Regions from separate parts of the Solibacillus sp. R5-41 genome, predicted to be linked through region 1. Evidence: riboswitches for the same ligand, from Rfam matches in the RefSeq annotation. Region 1 holds a riboswitch; each other region holds the start of a gene.

What was found. Region 1 has a riboswitch for lysine ahead of CSE16_RS09315 (transporter substrate-binding domain-containing protein). Riboswitches for the same ligand answer to the same signal wherever they lie in the genome.
Region 2: linked by a shared signal. The riboswitch ahead of CSE16_RS01325 (amino acid permease) and the one ahead of CSE16_RS09315 (transporter substrate-binding domain-containing protein) in region 1 are both predicted to bind lysine.
Region 3: linked by a shared signal. The riboswitch ahead of CSE16_RS15620 (ACT domain-containing protein) and the one ahead of CSE16_RS09315 (transporter substrate-binding domain-containing protein) in region 1 are both predicted to bind lysine.

The regions. Positions count from the first base shown of each region.
Region 1 is NZ_CP024123.1:1,940,017-1,946,103, reverse strand. Features, by position in the region: gene CSE16_RS09325 (amino acid ABC transporter ATP-binding protein) at 1-59, opposite strand, end outside; gene CSE16_RS09320 (amino acid ABC transporter permease) at 64-810, opposite strand; gene CSE16_RS09315 (transporter substrate-binding domain-containing protein) at 1,114-1,959, opposite strand; lysine riboswitch at 2,121-2,304, opposite strand; gene odhB (2-oxoglutarate dehydrogenase complex dihydrolipoyllysine-residue succinyltransferase) at 2,458-3,708, opposite strand; gene CSE16_RS09305 (2-oxoglutarate dehydrogenase E1 component) at 3,796-6,087, opposite strand, start outside.
Region 2 is NZ_CP024123.1:263,432-269,518, forward strand. Features, by position in the region: gene CSE16_RS01305 (DUF4179 domain-containing protein) at 1-796, shown strand, start outside; gene CSE16_RS01310 (nitric oxide synthase oxygenase) at 989-2,032, shown strand; gene CSE16_RS01315 (restriction endonuclease) at 2,082-2,633, opposite strand; gene CSE16_RS01320 (CynX/NimT family MFS transporter) at 2,715-3,914, opposite strand; lysine riboswitch at 4,076-4,256, shown strand; gene CSE16_RS01325 (amino acid permease) at 4,389-5,849, shown strand.
Region 3 is NZ_CP024123.1:3,158,647-3,164,733, forward strand. Features, by position in the region: gene sdhA (succinate dehydrogenase flavoprotein subunit) at 1-674, opposite strand, end outside; gene CSE16_RS15610 (succinate dehydrogenase cytochrome b558 subunit) at 773-1,387, opposite strand; gene CSE16_RS15615 (YslB family protein) at 1,659-2,078, shown strand; gene CSE16_RS15620 (ACT domain-containing protein) at 2,152-2,646, opposite strand; lysine riboswitch at 2,770-2,947, opposite strand; gene uvrC (excinuclease ABC subunit UvrC) at 2,977-4,770, opposite strand; gene trxA (thioredoxin) at 5,326-5,640, opposite strand; gene CSE16_RS15635 (electron transfer flavoprotein subunit alpha/FixB family protein) at 5,798-6,087, opposite strand, start outside.

The sequences.
Region 1 (6,087 bases):
AAAACTTCATGATCACCGAATTTTTTATTTAAATGTTGAATCTCAATCACTGCTGTCATTGTATTATTCACCTTCCTTTTCTAATTTGTTTCCCGTAATTAACTCCACTTTAAAGGATTCTGGCCCGTCCATTTTCTTTTCAAATTGTAATAAGAAGCGCGTCACTGTGAAGGTCATTATAAAGTACAGTACAGACGCAATGAAGAAGGCTTCAATATATTTATAATTACTTCCTGCTACAGAGTTGGCTGTAAAGAATAGCTCCACTACTGAAATAACGCTCAGCACGGATGAATCTTTAATATTCATAACAAGTTGGTTCCCTGTTGCTGGTAAAATATTGCGTGCGACTTGAGGTAATACAACATGGATCATTGTTTGTAAATGATTCATACCAATGGCTTGCGCTGCTTCAAATTGACCTTTATCAACTGATACAATCCCACCACGCACGTATTCCGACATATACGCACCAGTATTTAAACTAATTACAATGCTTGCTGCTAAAAAACGATCGATATCAATTCCTAAATAGAATAAACCATAAAAGACAACCATTGCCTGTACCATCATTGGTGTTCCTCGGAATATTTCAACATAGGCTGTTAAAATGAAATTAACGAGTTTTAGTAAATACGTTTTTGCTGATTTTTTACGTTGTGGAATCGTATGCATAATTCCAATGAAAAAACCAATAAGGACACCGAAAATTGTCCCGATAACTGCTAGGATGAGCGCTGTATATGCACCACGTAAAAATACTTCCCAGTTAGTTATGAACAACGTCCAAACTGAATCTAAAAATGCCATTTTGCTCTCCTCCAATATCTTTGATGTCATTACTCATACATATATATCCTCCGGCGGATGTCACAGATTTTGAAGGGATTTAAAATTAGGATGTTAGCCTAACATCGTCGCATCCATGCGACAACGGCTAACTGACCTGCATCGTGCAGGCCTAAGCACAATTCAAAATCTGGACGCAATTACGCCAATGTGTAATTGATGTAAATGTATTACACGGAAAGCAGCTTTCTAATAAAAAATATTACTAATCGAAAAAGGTTGCCTTCCGTTTGCCGGCAAGACAACCTTTCTATTCGCAACCTCTTATTGTGCTGCTGGTTGATTTGCAATGGCGTCTTCCATTAATTTTTGACGCTCTTCTTCTGGAATTTCAGCTAAAACTTTGTTGATTTGTTCCGCTAAATTTGAACCCTTTTTTAATCCTACTGCAACGGCAGTTGTTGAAGGATCCGCTTCGAAGTTTGGTTCTGGTACGATGTATTTAATGTTTTTCATTGCTAGTTCAGCAGAAATCCCTTCTGGACGCTCTGAAACGTATGCATCAATCGCACCTGAAGTTAATTGAACACGCATTGCACCGAAGTCTGTAGCTGCTACTTCTTTCTTCACACCGTCCATTTGGTCGATAACATCATAATGTGTTGTTGCTTGTTGCCCTGTCACTTTTGCACCTGCAAAGTCATTAATTGATTTTGCACTTGCATAAGGTCCATCTGCTTTCACAACGATAACATAATCACTTGTATAGTAGTTTTCAGTAAAATCAATTGATTCTTTTCGTTTATCTGTTGGTGACATTCCCGCAATAACTAAATCGATCGCACCTGATTGTAATGATGGGACTAAGCCATCCCAGTCAGTTTTTACAATTTGTAATTCCATATTCAAACCTTCAGCAATACGTTTTGCGAATTCAACATCGTATCCTGCTGCAAATTCCTTTGAACCTGAAATGGCTACCGCGCCAAATGAATCATTGCTTTGTGACCAGTTAAATGGTGCATAGCCTGCTTCCATTCCAACTTTTAACACCTTTTTTGATGTAGATCCCTCTGATTCAGTAGTTCCTTCTTCCTTGTCTGATCCACACGCTGCTAATACAAGCATCATCGCCATTAATGTTAAAACTAATACTAAATTCTTTTTCATATTCATTCTCTCCTATTTACTTATTTTTGAGCTATTTTACTAACAGGAAAACCTACTTCAATCAAAGAAGATTAAGATAATGTTTTTAACCATAAAAAAACGACCTAAAAGAAGATTTTAGGTCGCTAAATAAAAAATAGCTCAAATCCCCTACAATCCCATATTGAGATAGCTCAACTCGATTACCGCGAGGATAACCGAGACAGTCCTGCAATTATTCACTGCAGACCCAGCATAAAAAGATAGAGCTCTTCTTAAACTTCGGCGGTAGATCCTTCTTTTTCATCTCGATGCATGCTCTAAGCTCCATGAAAAACTAATAAATACCGCGCCTCTACCCCACAAGAATGTGAGGTTATTATTAAATTATTTAATGAATGAATAAATAATACTATAAATCTATATTTTCTGTCAACATGCATTTTTCAGATATTTGCACGGACAAAAAAACGAGCACATACCTCATATAGAGGTGCGCTCGCTTTTTTTAATAAATAATTAAGAATTTAATAATAAATCTTCTGGATTTTCGATCATTTCCTTAACTGTTTTTAAGAAACCAACAGAATCTTTCCCATCGATAATACGGTGGTCATAAGATAATGCCACGTACATCATTGGACGGATTTGAACTTCACCGTTAATCGCTACTGGACGGTTTACGATTGAGTGCATGCCTAAAATACCAGCTTGTGTACCGTTCATGATTGGTGTAGACATTAATGAACCGAATACACCACCGTTAGTGATTGTAAACGAACCACCAGCCATGTCGTTTAAGCCTAATTTTTTGTCGCGTGCTTTACCAGCTAATTCAGCAATATTTCTTTCGATCTCTGCGAAGTTCTTGCTGTTTGCATCACGTACTACAGGTACGACTAAACCTTCTTCTGTAGATACGGCAACACCGATATCAAAGAAGTTGTTTAAGTGAATTTCGTCACCGCTAATTTGTGCGTTAACGTAAGGATATTTTTTAAGTGCTGCAACAACAGCTTTCGTAAAGAACGACATGAAACCTAATTTGATGTCATTATTTTTTACGAATTGCTCTTGTTTACGTTTACGTAATGCCATGATGTTTGTCATGTCGATTTCGTTAAATGTTGTTAACATTGCAGTTGATTGTTTAACTTCTAATAAACGTTTTGCAATTGTTTGACGACGACGAGACATTTTCTCAACCGTTACACGATCAGAATCGCCTGCTGGAGTGAATACCATTGGGCCATTTGCTGCTACTGCTGCAACTGCCGCTTGAGCTACTGGTGCTGTACCATGAGCTGCAACGTCTTGTACGCGAACACGGCCTTGTGGATCTACTGGAGAAATTGCCGCTAAGTCAATTCCTTTTTCACGAGCTAATTTACGTGCTGCTGGAGATGCAATCACACGATCAGTAGACTCTTCCACGATTGGAGCCGGAGCTGCTGGTGCTGCAACTGGAGCAGCTGGAGCCGCTTGTGCTGGTGCCGCTTCTTGAACTGGTGCTACAGGTGCAGGTGCTGCGCCTTCACCAGCTTCAACTACTGCGATTACTTGACCTACAAGAACTGTATCGCCTTCTGGAGCTAAAATTTGAGTTAATACACCCGCTTCTTCAGAAATGATTTCAGCGTTTACTTTATCTGTTTCTAATTCTACGATGAATTCGCCTTTTTCTACGCGATCTCCAACTTTTTTCACCCACTGAGCAATTGTACCTTCAGTAATTGATTCTGCTAATTCAGGGACTTTAATTTCAGCCACTTTAATATCCTCCTTTAATTACACTATACAAATTTGTATAGGTAGGCTACTTGCTATACAAGCAGCCTTTTTAAATTCATGATTCGATTATTTTTCTAATGCTTCTGTAATTAATTTAGTTTGAGCAGCTTTATGAGAATCGCCGTCTCCTTCAGAAGTCGAGCTCATTGCAGGACGTCCTACATAGCTAACTTTTTTACCATCAGCCATATCGTAAAGTGTTTCAAGTACATACATCCAAGAACCTTGGTTTTTCGGCTCTTCTTGTACCCAAACGATTTCTTTCACATTCGGGAAGCGTGCAATAATATCCGCCACTTGTTGTTTCGGGAATGGATAAATTTGCTCAACACGTACGATGTGTAAGTGGTCGAAACCTTCGCCATCTTTCACACGTTCAGCTAAGTCAATCATCACTTTACCCGTACCAAGTACTACTTTTTCTACTGCTGCTACGTTTTTGCCTAAGCCTTCTTGCTCAATCACTTCTTGGAAGCGACCAGTTGCAAGTTGTTCCGCACTAGCTGCTGCTAATGGGTGACGTAATAAAGATTTAGGAGAAACGACTACTAATGGACGTACACCTTCTGTGCCTAAAAGACCAGCTTGGCGACGTAATAAGTGATAGTAGTTGCCTGCATTTGAACAGTTTGCTACGAACCAGTTGTTTTCAGCTGATAATTGTAAGAAACGTTCCATACGACTAGATGAGTGCTCAGGACCTTGACCTTCATAACCATGTGGTAAAAGGATAACAAAGCCTGATTTTTGACCCCATTTAGCGCGTGCACTTGAAATGAAGTTATCGAACATTACTTGTGCCATGTTTGCGAAGTCACCGAATTGTGCTTCCCAAATCGATAATACATTCTCATTTTCTAAGTTATACCCATATTCATAGCCAACTACACCAGCTTCAGTAAGTGGTGAGTTGCAAACTGTGAATGACGCTTTCACGCCATCTATGTGGTGTAATGGCGTATATTCATTACCATTATTTTTGTCATGAAGAACTAAGTGACGTTGAGAGAACGTACCGCGTTGTGCATCTTGACCTGTAAAACGAACTGGTGTAGCGTCTTGCGTAATTGTCGCATAAGCTAATGTTTCCGCATGACCCCAATCGATTTTATTCGTTGCAAATGCTTCACGACGTTTTTCTAAAATTTTACCTAGTTTGTTTTGTGGTTGGAATCCACCTTCAAACACTAATAAATCTTCATTTACTTTGTTTAAACGATCAAAATCAACTGTTGTGTCGACTTCTGGGAATTCTACCTTTAATTCTTCTGGCATTTCGATTGCAATATGCTCATCTTTTTCTGCCATTGATTTCACGTGATCGTACGCTGCTTGCATTTCTGCGTAAATCGTTGTATCAAGCTCTTTCACTTGTTCAGCTGTTACAACGTTTGTAGCCGCTAACTCAGCACCATATAGCGCACGAATAGGTTCATGTTTTGCAACTAACTTATACGTTTCTGGGTTTGTTACTGTCGGATCATCCGTTTCGTTGTGACCATAACGGCGGTAACCAATTAAGTCAATTACGATGTCTTTTCCGAATTTCGCACGGTATTCCGCGATGAAACGACCTACTTGTGCAACCGTCTCTGGGCTATCTGCATTCACATGGATAACTGGAATATCATAACCTTTTGCAGGATCTGATGAATAAACAGATGAACGTGAATCATATAATTCCGTTGTGAAACCAATCATGTTGTTCGAAATAATGTGAACCGTACCGCCCGTAGAGAAGCCTTCTGTTTGAGAGAAGTTAAAGCCTTCTGTTACGATACCTTGACCAGCAAACGCCGCGTCACCATGAAGTAAAATACCTACTGCTTTTGACGCGTCATGCTTAGCCGTACCTGGAGCAGTTGTATCGTCCTGAACAGCACGAGCCGCACCTAATACAACTGGGTTCCCTACTTCTAAGTGTGATGGATTGTAAGCAAGTTTAACGTTCATGCCAGTTGCGCGCATATACGATGCACCCATGTGATATTTTACGTCGCCCGTCCAACCTTTTGTAATTTCAAGTTTGCCGTCTTCAGGCATAAATAATTCGTTTGAAACGTGAGCAAAGTCAGAGAACATCATGTCATATGGTTTGTTTAAAATATGTGTTAATACATTTAAACGGCCACGGTGAGCCATACCAATACGCGCGTTTTTCACGCCGTTGTTTTCTGAGCCTTTTAAAATTTCATCTAATAAAATAATTTGTGTATCTAAACCTTCACCAGAGAAACGTTTTTGACCAACAAATGTTTTATGGATAAATTTCTCAAAGTTTTCAACGCGTGTTAATCGCTCTAAAACTGCTTTTTTCTCATCTGATGATAAAGCATTTTTGAATACGCCTGATTCAAT
Region 2 (6,087 bases), 1.7 Mb from region 1:
TCCGATTCCTATCGAAAAAGCACTGGCCTCTATGACAATATTGAATTTACAAAACGCGACGTATGCACAGCAAAATGTAAGCGTCACATTTGAAAAAGCGCGATTTTCACCATCCGCAATGGAAATAAGCTATACGACTGCATTTACAGAGCCGTTAAAGGAATCAAAACTGTCAGCAAAGGCTTTTACACAACCTGATGTAGATGTCGCGTATATGATTAAAGATGAGAAAGGTGAGCTGCTTGCAACGAATTTCACTTATGGTAGTTATTTTGGTGACGGTAAGGGGGCAATTTCTGCAATTGGTACTACTTCAGAAAACCAACAACAATTTAGTCATAAGGAAATGTTTGTCCCTATAAAAACAGAAAAGCCATCCCTTGTTGTTGCAGGTTTTTTAAATCACGAAACAGTTGAGGAAGCTGTAAAATTCCATCCTTCTGATTTGAAGAATAAGGAGAAAGACAAACCAGCCCTTATATTTAATGGCGAGCCGATAACGGTAAAGTTCATGCAAAAAGTGACGAATACAGGTTTGCGAATGGATTGGCCATTTATACAGCGAGAGCACTATGCGGAAATTATGATTGATTATGATCGTGAAAAAATAAAAGAGGAACTGGATAGCTGGGTTTTAGAGGATTCCAAGGGTGAGTTGTATACCGTTTATAATAGTGGAGGCCGTTTGCTCGTTTACGGGGTGGATTCTTTAGATGAGGAATTTACGCTCCACCTTACGAAAGTTGTGAAATTTAATCCATTGGAAAAACCTTGGCGCATTCCGCTTTATGAATAAAAAGGCATTTAGTAAAACCACATAAAAAAAGACATAGTTTTTATCGAAGGTGAGCTATGTCTTGCTCGTATATATTAACCCGAATTTGAACACTTTAAGTCATGTATGTAAAATACATCTTTACTATGGAAAGGCTTTCATTGAGTTTGTTACAAAAACGCTTCAAAATGAAAGGGGTAGGGGGAATACAACATGAACGAACAAGAACTAAATTCATTTTTAGCTTTATATAAAAAAGAAACGAAACAAACAGATGCATGGCTAGAACGTCGCCTTAATCAAGCGGAAGACCCACAATTTAACTTTACAACAGAGGAATTAACATTTGGTGCGCGTGTTGCTTGGCGCAATAGTAATAAATGCATTGGTCGATTATTTTGGAATAGCTTAACTGTGTTGGACCAGCGTCATTTATTGGATGAGGAAGAGGTTTTTGGAGCGCTACTAGAGCATATTGCCTTTGCTACAAACAACGGAAAAATCCGGCCAGTCATTTCGATTTTTGCACAAAACCGTGTACATATTTGGAATCATCAGCTCATTCGCTATGCAGGCTATGAAACCGCAGATGGTGTAATTGGTGATTCAGATTCATTGGCCTTTACAAAAATATGTGAGGCATTAGGTTGGCGCGGGGCATGTACAAATTTTGATGTGCTGCCACTTGTCATTCAAATAGATGATCACCAACCAACGTTTTTTGAAATTCCGAAAGACTATATAGTCGAAGTACAAATCGAGCATCCACACTATGATTTCTCAAGCTTACAAATGAAATGGTATGCCGTTCCGATTATTTCGAGCATGCGCTTTAATATTGGTGGAATGGACTTTCAAGCAGCGCCGTTTAATGGCTGGTATATGGGAACAGAAATTGGCGCGCGTAATTTAGCTGATGAAGCACGCTATCATTTCTTGCCAAAGGTGGCACAGCAAATGGGGCTAGAAACAACTTCGAATGCATCACTTTGGCAAGATCGAGCACTTGTAGAATTAAATGTCGCGGTGTTACATTCCTATAAGAAATCGGGTGTGAGCATTGTGGATCATCATACCGCAGCACAACAGTTTCAATTGTTTCAACAGCAGGAACAAAAAGAACAGCGCGAAGTAACGGGGAACTGGGTGTGGCTCATTCCACCACTTTCTCCTGCGACAACATCTATTTACCATCAACCGATTCACAATAAAACGAATAAACCAAATTATTTCTACCAGCAGCTTCCTTATAAATAAACAAAAAGTCCCCCTCATCCATGTAAAAGGGATAAGGGGGATACTTTCGTTATTTATTCAAAATGATATCAATTAATTCGTCACGATCAATTAAATAAACATCATTAATGTCGGCCAGTTTTTTTGCCTGTTTTGTAAAATGGCTATTCGTCACAACCCAAGCTTCAGTCGCATTATACATTTTTACAGCACCGATAATTTCCTGCACTGCTTTCACACCAACAGTACTAGAATAGCGCTTTGCCTGTACAGCAATTACCTCTTTGCCATCTTTTAATAGAAGGTCAGCACCGTAATCTCCGCTTGTTGCTGTATAGCTCACTTTAAAGCCTCGGCGTTTAAATAACTCGCCTAAAAAGCGTTCGAAATCCTCTCCGCTCATTACATCGACTTCACGAATACCGGATTTGCGTAGCTTTGCTGTTTTTCGAGATTTCCACCAAATTTTAAAAGCTATTAATAATACAAAGTAAAGAAGAATCCCAATGCCGACACCTTGTAATGTTTTATTAAAATACCAGCCAGCTGCACCCGCCAGGACGATCATGAACAATGTGAAATTAGGCATTCTTTTCTTTCTTTGTCGGTTTCGTTTACGCAACTTCTATGTACTCCTTTAAATTTCAATGTTGTGATGTTTCTTGTAATTAGAGTATACCATAAATGAGTACATACGTTTGCATTAGACGAATTGTTTTTTCGCGCTTATAAAGGAAGCAGTAAATAATAATACGGAAGCGATTAAAAATAATAGAACCGGGATTGTCCAGCTATTCGTTGCATCGTGGACATAGCCAAATAATACAGGACCAATTGCTGCAACTAAATAACCGACAGACTGTGCAAAGCCCGATAAGTCAGCTGCTTCAAAAGCAGTTTCTGTTCGTAATGTGAAAAACATAAGGACAAGACTAAATGACGCTCCTCCTGCAAAACCTAAAAACATCATCCATAAAACGGCCAAGCTTGTCCATTCCATTAACACACCAGTAAACCCGATTATGTAACAAATGGAAAAAAAGAGCACAATCGGACGTTGTGATGAAAGCTTTCCGGCAATAATTGGAACGACAAATGTTAGTGGAATTTGTGCAAGCTGCATGATGGAGCCCATCCAACCAGCAGCTTGTGCATCCATCCCCTGGCTAATAAAGATGTCTGGTAGCCAAGCGCTTGAACAATAAAAAATGAGTGATTGTAAGCCCATCGTTGCTGCAATTGCCCATGCAAGAGGGGATTTCCACATTTTCTTTTTCGGTTTGTTCGAGCTGGCAAAGTTCATTTCTACTTTTCGATCCTTTAATATTGGAAGCCAAAAGAGTAAGGTTAATATTCCTAAAATAAGTGAAAGACCAAGTGCTAGTTGCCATCCAGAAATCGATGCAATTGGATAGCTAAGTCCTGCTGCAAGTCCGGCAGAAATATTCATAGATACAGAATAAATACCTGTTAATAATCCAATATGAAGAGGGAATTTCAGCTTGAAATAACTAGGGATGAGCACGTTTCCAAAAGCGATAGCGACCCCGATTAGTATCGTCCCAAAAATGAGAAGCGAAGTCGAGCCAACAGAACGAAGCGCAACACCCATACATAAAATGATAACCGAATAAAATAGTGTCCATTCCATTCCGAATTTCCTAGCGATACGTGCTGCAAACGGCGATACTGCCGCAAAAGCAAGCAAAGGAATCGTTGTTAAAAATCCAGCAAGGACGTTTGAAATCCCTAGTCCATCTCGTATGAACGAAATGATGGGTCCAACAACCGTTAAAGGCGTTCGAAGTGTTGTCGCAAATAAAATAATGGCCAGTGTAAATAGCCAAATAGATTTATTTGATGATAAATTTTTGTCTGTGTATGTAACTAATTTAGAATTCATTTTTTCACGTCCTTTATTTAAATCAATATTATTATAACAGATGAGATCAGTTGCGCGAATTATCTGAAGAGATAATAAAATTCGAATTGGTTGCTATCAAAAATTTGGTATGCTAGAATTTGAACCGTTATAAAAATTAAATATTACATTACCTCATGTCAAAATGAGGTAGAGGTCGCAAGCATTAAGAGTAGTTTAGTGGAGATTGAGAAAATCTGTGAAGCTAATATGAAAGGAATGATTGCCGAAGTGTCATTTTGATTCTCAAAAAATGATGCTGGGGCTGTCTCCGAAAGGAACAGAACTGTCACATGTTAAAGCATGTGTTGAGCTATCTTTCAAGTTTGTCTGGTGTTAAATAAAGCCGTCACAAAAACTTGTGGCGGCTTTTTATCTTCATTTAACAGAAGAATTCAATCTGTATGGATGATTAGATTTGACCCTATTCAAATGAAATAAAAAGGAGAATTTTTCATGAGTGAAATAAAAACAGATCAACTGGGTAATAAAAATAAATTAAAAAGAAGCCTGAAAAGTCGCCACATAACGATGATTTCTTTAGGTGGTACGATTGGAACAGGGCTCTTTCTAGCTTCTGGTGGTGCAATTGCTCAAGCTGGTCCTGGTGGTGCATTACTTGCCTACGCATTAATCGGCGTGATGGTGTACTTTTTAATGACGAGCTTAGGGGAAATGGCCGCATATATGCCAACATCTGGTTCGTTCAGTACGTATGCAACGAAATTTGTCGATCCGGCGCTAGGTTTCGCATTAGGTTGGAACTACTGGTACAACTGGGCAATTACAATCGCGGCAGAAATCGCAGCCGTATCATTAATTATGAAATACTGGTTTCCAAATAGTTCATCGCTTACATGGACGATATTATTTATTATCGTTGTTCTATCGTTTAACTTACTTTCGGTTAAAGCTTACGGTGAAAGTGAATATTGGTTTGCGATGATTAAAGTAGTAACAGTTATTGTGTTCATTATTGTCAGTTTCCTGATGATTTTCGGGATTTTAGGTGGCAATGATCCGGTAGGCTTTACAAACTTCTTTGTTGGAGATGCACCATTTAACGGTGGATTCCTAGCTATTTTTGGTATTTTCTTAGCTGCAGGTTTCTCATTCCAAGGGACAGAGATGCTCGGTGTAACGGCTGGTGAAACAGATGATCCAGCAAAAAATATTCCAAAGGCAGTACGTTCAGTATTTTGGCGTATCTTACTATTTTATATTTTTGCCATTGGTGCAATTGGATTATTAATTCCTTATACAGATTCACGTTTACTGTCAGAAGACATTGCGACAAGTCCGTTTACATTAGTATTTGAAAATTTAGGCTTTGCATTTGCCGCTTCCGTGATGAATGCAATCATTTTAACAGCGATGCTATCTGCAGGGAACTCTGGTTTATATGCAGCAAGCCGTATGCTATTCCAATTAGCAGTGGATGGAAAAGCACCAAAGTTTTTTGCAAAGGTGAATACGCGCGGAATTCCGGTGTATGCTTTATTGGCGACAATGGCTGTAGGTTGCGTATCATTTTTAGCTTCATTCTTCGGTGATGGTGTCGTTTATATTTGGTTATTAAACGCATCGGGGCTATCCGGATTCATTGCTTGGTTAGGGATTGCAATCAGTCACTACCGCTTCCGTCGTGCATATGTGGCGCAAGGGCATTCACTTAGTGATTTACCATATGTATCGAAGTTTTTCCCGTTTGGTCCATTATTCGCATTTGCGCTCTGTATGATTGTTATTTTAGGGCAAAACTATATGGCATTCACAGGTGACACAATTGATTGGTACGGCGTTTTAGTGTCATACATTGGTTTACCATTATTCGCAGCACTGTGGATCGGCTATAAGTGGAAGCATAAAACAAAAATCGTGCCATTAAAGGATTGCGATTTAACAAATAAATATTAAAAAAAAGCAAAACCTCAAGCTGGGGTTTTGCTTTTTTTGTGATTTTAGGTTATTTCAAAAACTAAAATATGGATAGTAAAATTCGACTGATAACTGAGTTAATGAACGATTGATCTCGTATTGAACAACTGATGTATTTATTGTGTGAAAGTTGGTATACATCGCACGATTTCGTTGAAGCTGCATTAACTGTTAGCACACTTATCGTTGGAGCTAATTGTAAAATTTAACAAAAGAA
Region 3 (6,087 bases), 1.2 Mb from region 1:
GCACCTTGTTGGTAAACAATTGATGCTGCAGAACCCGTATTAATTACTGAGTTCGTTGTTTTACCGAAGATAATACCAGGACCACCTGTCGCCATAATTACAGCGTCAGAACGGAATGATTTAATTTCTTCAGTTCTTAAATCTTGTGCTACGATACCGCGGCATACACCTTCGTCATCAAGCACTGCACCAAGGAATTCCCAGTGCTCATATTTAGTAACTAAACCAGCTACTTCGTGAGAACGAACTTGCTCGTCTAGTGCGTATAATAATTGTTGACCCGTTGTAGCACCCGAGAATGCTGTACGGTGCATTAATGTACCACCGAAGCGACGGAAGTCTAATAAACCTTCTGGCGTACGGTTGAACATTACACCCATACGGTCCATTAAGTGGATAATACCAGGGGCTGCATCACACATACCCTTAACTGGTGGTTGGTTCGCTAAGAAATCCCCACCGTAAACTGTATCGTCAAAGTGGATCCATGGAGAATCCCCTTCACCTTTTGTATTAACTGCTCCGTTAATTCCGCCTTGCGCACATACAGAGTGTGAACGTTTAACAGGAACTAACGAGAATAATTCAACTGCTGTACCAACTTCAGCTGCTTTAATCGTAGCCATTAAGCCAGCAAGACCGCCGCCAACGACGATGACTTTACTTTTCGCCATGATTATTTCTCACTCCTCATAATAATTGCTAATTACTCTTACTCACAATTCATTCATCATCAATTTCTTACTTTGTATCAGTGTTCTAGTAAGAAAAATTAAACGAACGCCAAGATTGCCGCAACACCCATAATACTTAAAATTACAAATACTAATAATGTAATATAAGTTGCGATTTGTTGTGACTTTTTAGATTGTGTAATACCCCAGCTAACTAGGAATGACCATAGGCCGTTCGCTAAGTGGAAAGTTGCAGATAAGATACCTACGATGTAGAATCCTAACATGAATGGATTCGCCACGATTTCAGCAATCATATCAAAGTTAACTTCTTCACCAAACGCTTTTTGAACACGAGTTTGGAAAATATGCCATGCAATGAAGATTACAAGGAAAATTCCCGTAAAGCGTTGTAATGCGAACATCCAGTTACGGAATGTGCCGAAGCGTTTCACGTTGTTTGTAGCAGTAAATGCAATATACACACCGTAGAATGCGTGGAACATAAGCGGAATATAGATAATAATCCATTCCATTGCTAACAATAATGAATGTGGAACTAATTCCATCATACCTGTAGCATTATTGTAATTTTCTTCACCGCCCACAGCAGTGAAGTTCAAAGATAAGTGGAACGCCAAGAACAATCCTACTGGAATTACACCTAATAACGAATGTAAGCGGCGCCATAAAAATTCACGATCTTTCGACAAAACTGTTACCCCCCTTAGTACTTGAAATCCGCATCAACAAAGTCACTAATTTGTAAATGTTGTTTATTGACTGCGCATCTCATCATGGTACAATATTATGACATGTCCATTGTACTCTTCACAGATACTAGCGTCAAGGTAACACCGCATATTTCATGCCGTTTTTAAAGACACTTTTACGCTGTTTAGAGTCGCTATTATTCTACTTATAGTTCACTTTTCTAGATTACGGTTTATATTATAAGAAAATTTATGAAAGAGGTTTTTTTCTATGGAAGGGCACAAAATGAAAACGATTCCAACTTTTGGTTACGAAATCGTTCGCGATCATTTACTTACGTCAATTTTAGGAAAACATGAGGCAGATGTCCTTTATTGGGGTGGTAAAGAAGTCGCTCGTCAATTCCCATTGTTTTCAATGGAAGAAGCATCTTCTTTTTTCATAGAAGCGGGTTGGGGACAACTCGCTATAGAGAAGGAATTGAAGGATGAGGCGCATTACATACTCACGACTGAAGACCCTGCATCATTAAACATCGAGCAGCGCTGTTTTCGATTAGAGGCTGGGTTTCTAGCAGAGCAAAAACAAAAAAATATTGGTCATTTAACGGAATGTTACGAGGAAAAAAACGTGAAGCACAATTGTGTTAAATTCATATTAAAATGGGATTTAAAAGAACCAATCCGCTAATTACTTTTCCTTCGAAGAAACTTCAAGCAATGAAATCTAGCTTGAAGTTTTTTCACTTCAATTCACCAGCGATTTAGATGGACATTTTCTGCTGAACGAACATAAACTCATCATGCAATACATTGGCGGCTTGCATCATCGCATCTTGCGGCACGATGACCGACACTTTCACTTCAGATGCACTTAGCATCTTAATGGGAATATGTTCCTTCCCTAACCGCGCAAACACCCGTGCTGCTACTCCTGGACTAAAATTCATGCCCGCTCCGATTATTGATATTTTCGCTAAACCTATTTCGAAATCAGCAAAACGAAAACCTAAAGATGCTTTACTCGCTTCTAATATTCGTAAACTTTCAGCAAATTTTTCCTTAGCAATCGTAAACGAAACGGTTGGTTTGACACCATCCATTACAGACTGCACGATCATGTCCACATTAATATTATTTTCCGCTAAAACACTAAATACTTCTGCAAGTGATGCAGTTTCATAAAAATCATAGCCAATCGTTAATCGAATTACATCCGCTTCATAAGCTACCCCGCACACCATTAAATTATTTTTCATTTTTAGTAACCCCTTTATATTAGCACTCAAAAATAAGATTCGGACCTATTAATCCACGAAAAAAAGCGACCTTCCATGTTCATGGAAAGTCGCCGTCAAGACAAATAATAAAGTTAATTGTTCTTTTTGGATAGCTCTCCAGAACATGCGCTCTGACAATTTTACATTTCTTAAATGCAAAACCAGCAATTTGTGCGAACAATACACAATTCACTTCGGCAGTCTCCCCTTTCGAATGCATTCAACGGAATTGTCCTTCCTCATGCATCGTACTTTTGAACACTGCGCCTCTATCGATTGAAATTATTAAATTAGTCTCACTCTAGCATACTACGACTCGTTTTTCAATGACTGCTCTTGAAAATAGTGATGAATTGTTTCAGCTAGCTTTTTGGGTATGCCCGCTTCAATAAGCTGTAAAACAGTGGCTTCACGTATTCTTTTCACCGACCCAAAATGCTTCATCAGCTGTTGTTTACGCTTCGGACCAATTCCTTCTATGCCGTCTAATATCGAAACTATGGTATTCGCTTGCCGTTGCTGTCTTAAAAACGTAATCGCAAAACGGTGTACCTCGTCTTGAATGCGCTGCAATAAATAAAATGCATCACTCGTTCTCATTAATGGAATTTGCTCCACTGGGTCACCGAACAATAATTGAGACGTATTATGCTTCTCATCCTTCGCTAATCCAGCAATCGGAATATAAAGACCTAACTCATCTTCTATTACTTCACGCGCAACTTCCATATGTCCCTTCCCACCATCAATAACGATTAAATCAGGCAACGGTAAATTTTCTCGTAATACACGTGTGTAACGACGTCGAATGACTTCTTGCATTGCGCCATAATCATCATGTTTCGCCGCTTCCCTCGTTTTATATTTACGGTACTCTTTTTTTAGCGGCTTTCCGTCCACAAAAACAACCATCGCTGAAACGGGGTCCGCACCGTGCATATGACTGTTATCAAATGCTTCAATGCGCATCGGAATAGGAATATTCATTGCTTCACCTAGCGCCTCACACGCACCAATCGTTCGTTCCTCTTGACGCTCAATTAGTTGGAATTTTTCATGGATCGCAATATCTGCATTTTTCGAAGCTAAGTCAACCAATTCCTTTTTTGAACCTTTTTTAGGGATAACAATTTTAACATTCAAAAGCTTTTCTAATAAAACGCCATCCACTTGTGTAGGAATGAAAATTTCCTTTGGAAGCATATGGTTCGGTTCATCATAAAAACGCCCAACAAATGTTAAAAATTCCTCTTCAGGTTCATTGTAAATCGGAAAAATGGATACATCTCGTTCGATTAACTTTCCTTGTCGAACAAAAAACACTTGCACACACATCCAGCCCTTTTCCACGGCATAACCGAATACATCGCGATTACTTAAATCACCCGTCACAATTTTTTGCTTTTGCATAATCTTTTCAATATGAGCAATTAAATCTCGATATTCCTTAGCTCTTTCAAATTCTAATTTTTCAGCAGCATCGAGCATTTTTTGTTCTAAATCTTGCTTTACTTCTTCATAGCCACCATTTAAAAACTTCGCAATTTCATCAATCATTTCACTATATACATTGTTGTCAATTTCTTTCACACATGGTGCTAAACATTGACCTAAATGATAGTAAAGGCACACTTGCTTTGGAATTTTCGCGCATTTTCTTAATGGATACAAGCGATCTAATAATTTTCTCGTCTCATTTGCTGCAAATGAATTCGGATAAGGACCGAAATATTTGGCCTTATCCTTTTTGATCTTGCGTGTCGTTAAAATGCGCGGATATTTTTCATTTGTAATTTTTATATACGGATAGGTTTTATCATCTGTTAGTTTAATATTATATTTCGGATCATGAAGCTTTATTAAATTTAGTTCTAAAATTAATGCTTCTAAGTCGCTTGAAGTCACGATATATTCGAGGTCCACAATTTCACTTACTAGACGGGCAGTCTTCCCATCATGGCTACTTGTAAAATACGAACGTACCCGATTTTTTAATGATTTTGCCTTACCAACATAAATTATCGTCCCTTGGTGATCTTTCATCAAATAACAACCTGGATCACTCGGCAAAATTTCTAATTTCGCCTTAATATTTGCATTCATTCCATCACCTTAAATTTCCGTCGTTTCCCCTTAGTTTACCCTATGTTCAAGTGATTTTAAAAGGCAAGAATCGAAGCTTTATTCGTTTCCACATATGAAAAACAAAAGATTCTATCTCTTTGATATAAGTTTTCTATTAGGGATCCTTATAAAGTGTGCGCTTATTTGGCTGGCTAAGCACATGAGTCACACAGCTTTGTTTCCACAAATCTGTACGACTCATCTCTGTGCTTTGTGTAAGGCCAGCCTTTTTAACGTTTATCCTACTGGAGCTTTCTGAATTTCTTGCGCCGCTACCGTGGGAGGCGGCGTCATCCTAAGTAGATTTTTATCCCAATAGGAAAAAATCCATCGTATTTGCATGAAAATCCACTTGTTTCTAGATCCACCTCGAAACAAGTTAGTTGGAGCATTGCCCGCAGTAAGGGTCCTTACCGAAATGGAAATTAACTCCTCCTTTTTTGGTGAACTTATTAAGATGGATTCTTTTGTTCAATTTTTACAGACTAAAAAAAGTCGTATACCCGCTAGTGGCATACGACTTTTTGAAATGGATTATTTGTTGTCGTTAATGAAATCGATTAACGCTTCTTTTGGCATGAAGCCAGCAGTTTTTGCTTTTAACTCGCCATCAACGAATAATAATAATGATGGAATAGACATGATTTGATATTCAGCTGCTGTTCCTTGGTTATTATCAACATCCACCTTCACGATTTTCACATCGTTACCAATTTCTGCGTCAAGCTCTTCAAGAACTGGAGCGATCATTTTACATGGACCACACCATGCAGCCCAAAAGTCTACTAAAACGACACCATTTGAAATTTCTTGCCCAAAAGTTTGATCTGTACCGTGTACAATTGCCATAATTAAATAGCCTCCTTATCTAACATATATTTGTAGTATAGCATGATTTCCCAATTAGAAAAAAATAATATGCTCGGGGAGGTATATTTTCTTCAAAAATCCCTTGAACATGGAAAAATAACAGCTTCCTCATCGAAAGGTGAGGAAGCTGTCATTATTATGCTCCTACTTTTAACGCTTTAAACTCTTCAATAAGCATTGGAATAACTTCGAATAAATCGCCAACAATTCCATAGTCTGCAATTTTAAAAATATTTGCTTCTGGATCCTTATTAATTGCTACGATTACTTTCGAGTTCGACATTCCTGCAACATGCTGGATTGCACCCGAAATACCCGCTGCGATATAAAGGTCTGGTGTTACGACTTTACCCGTTTGACCAATTTGTAATGAGTAATCACAGTAGTCCGCGTCACATGCACCACGTGATGCACCAACTGCACCAC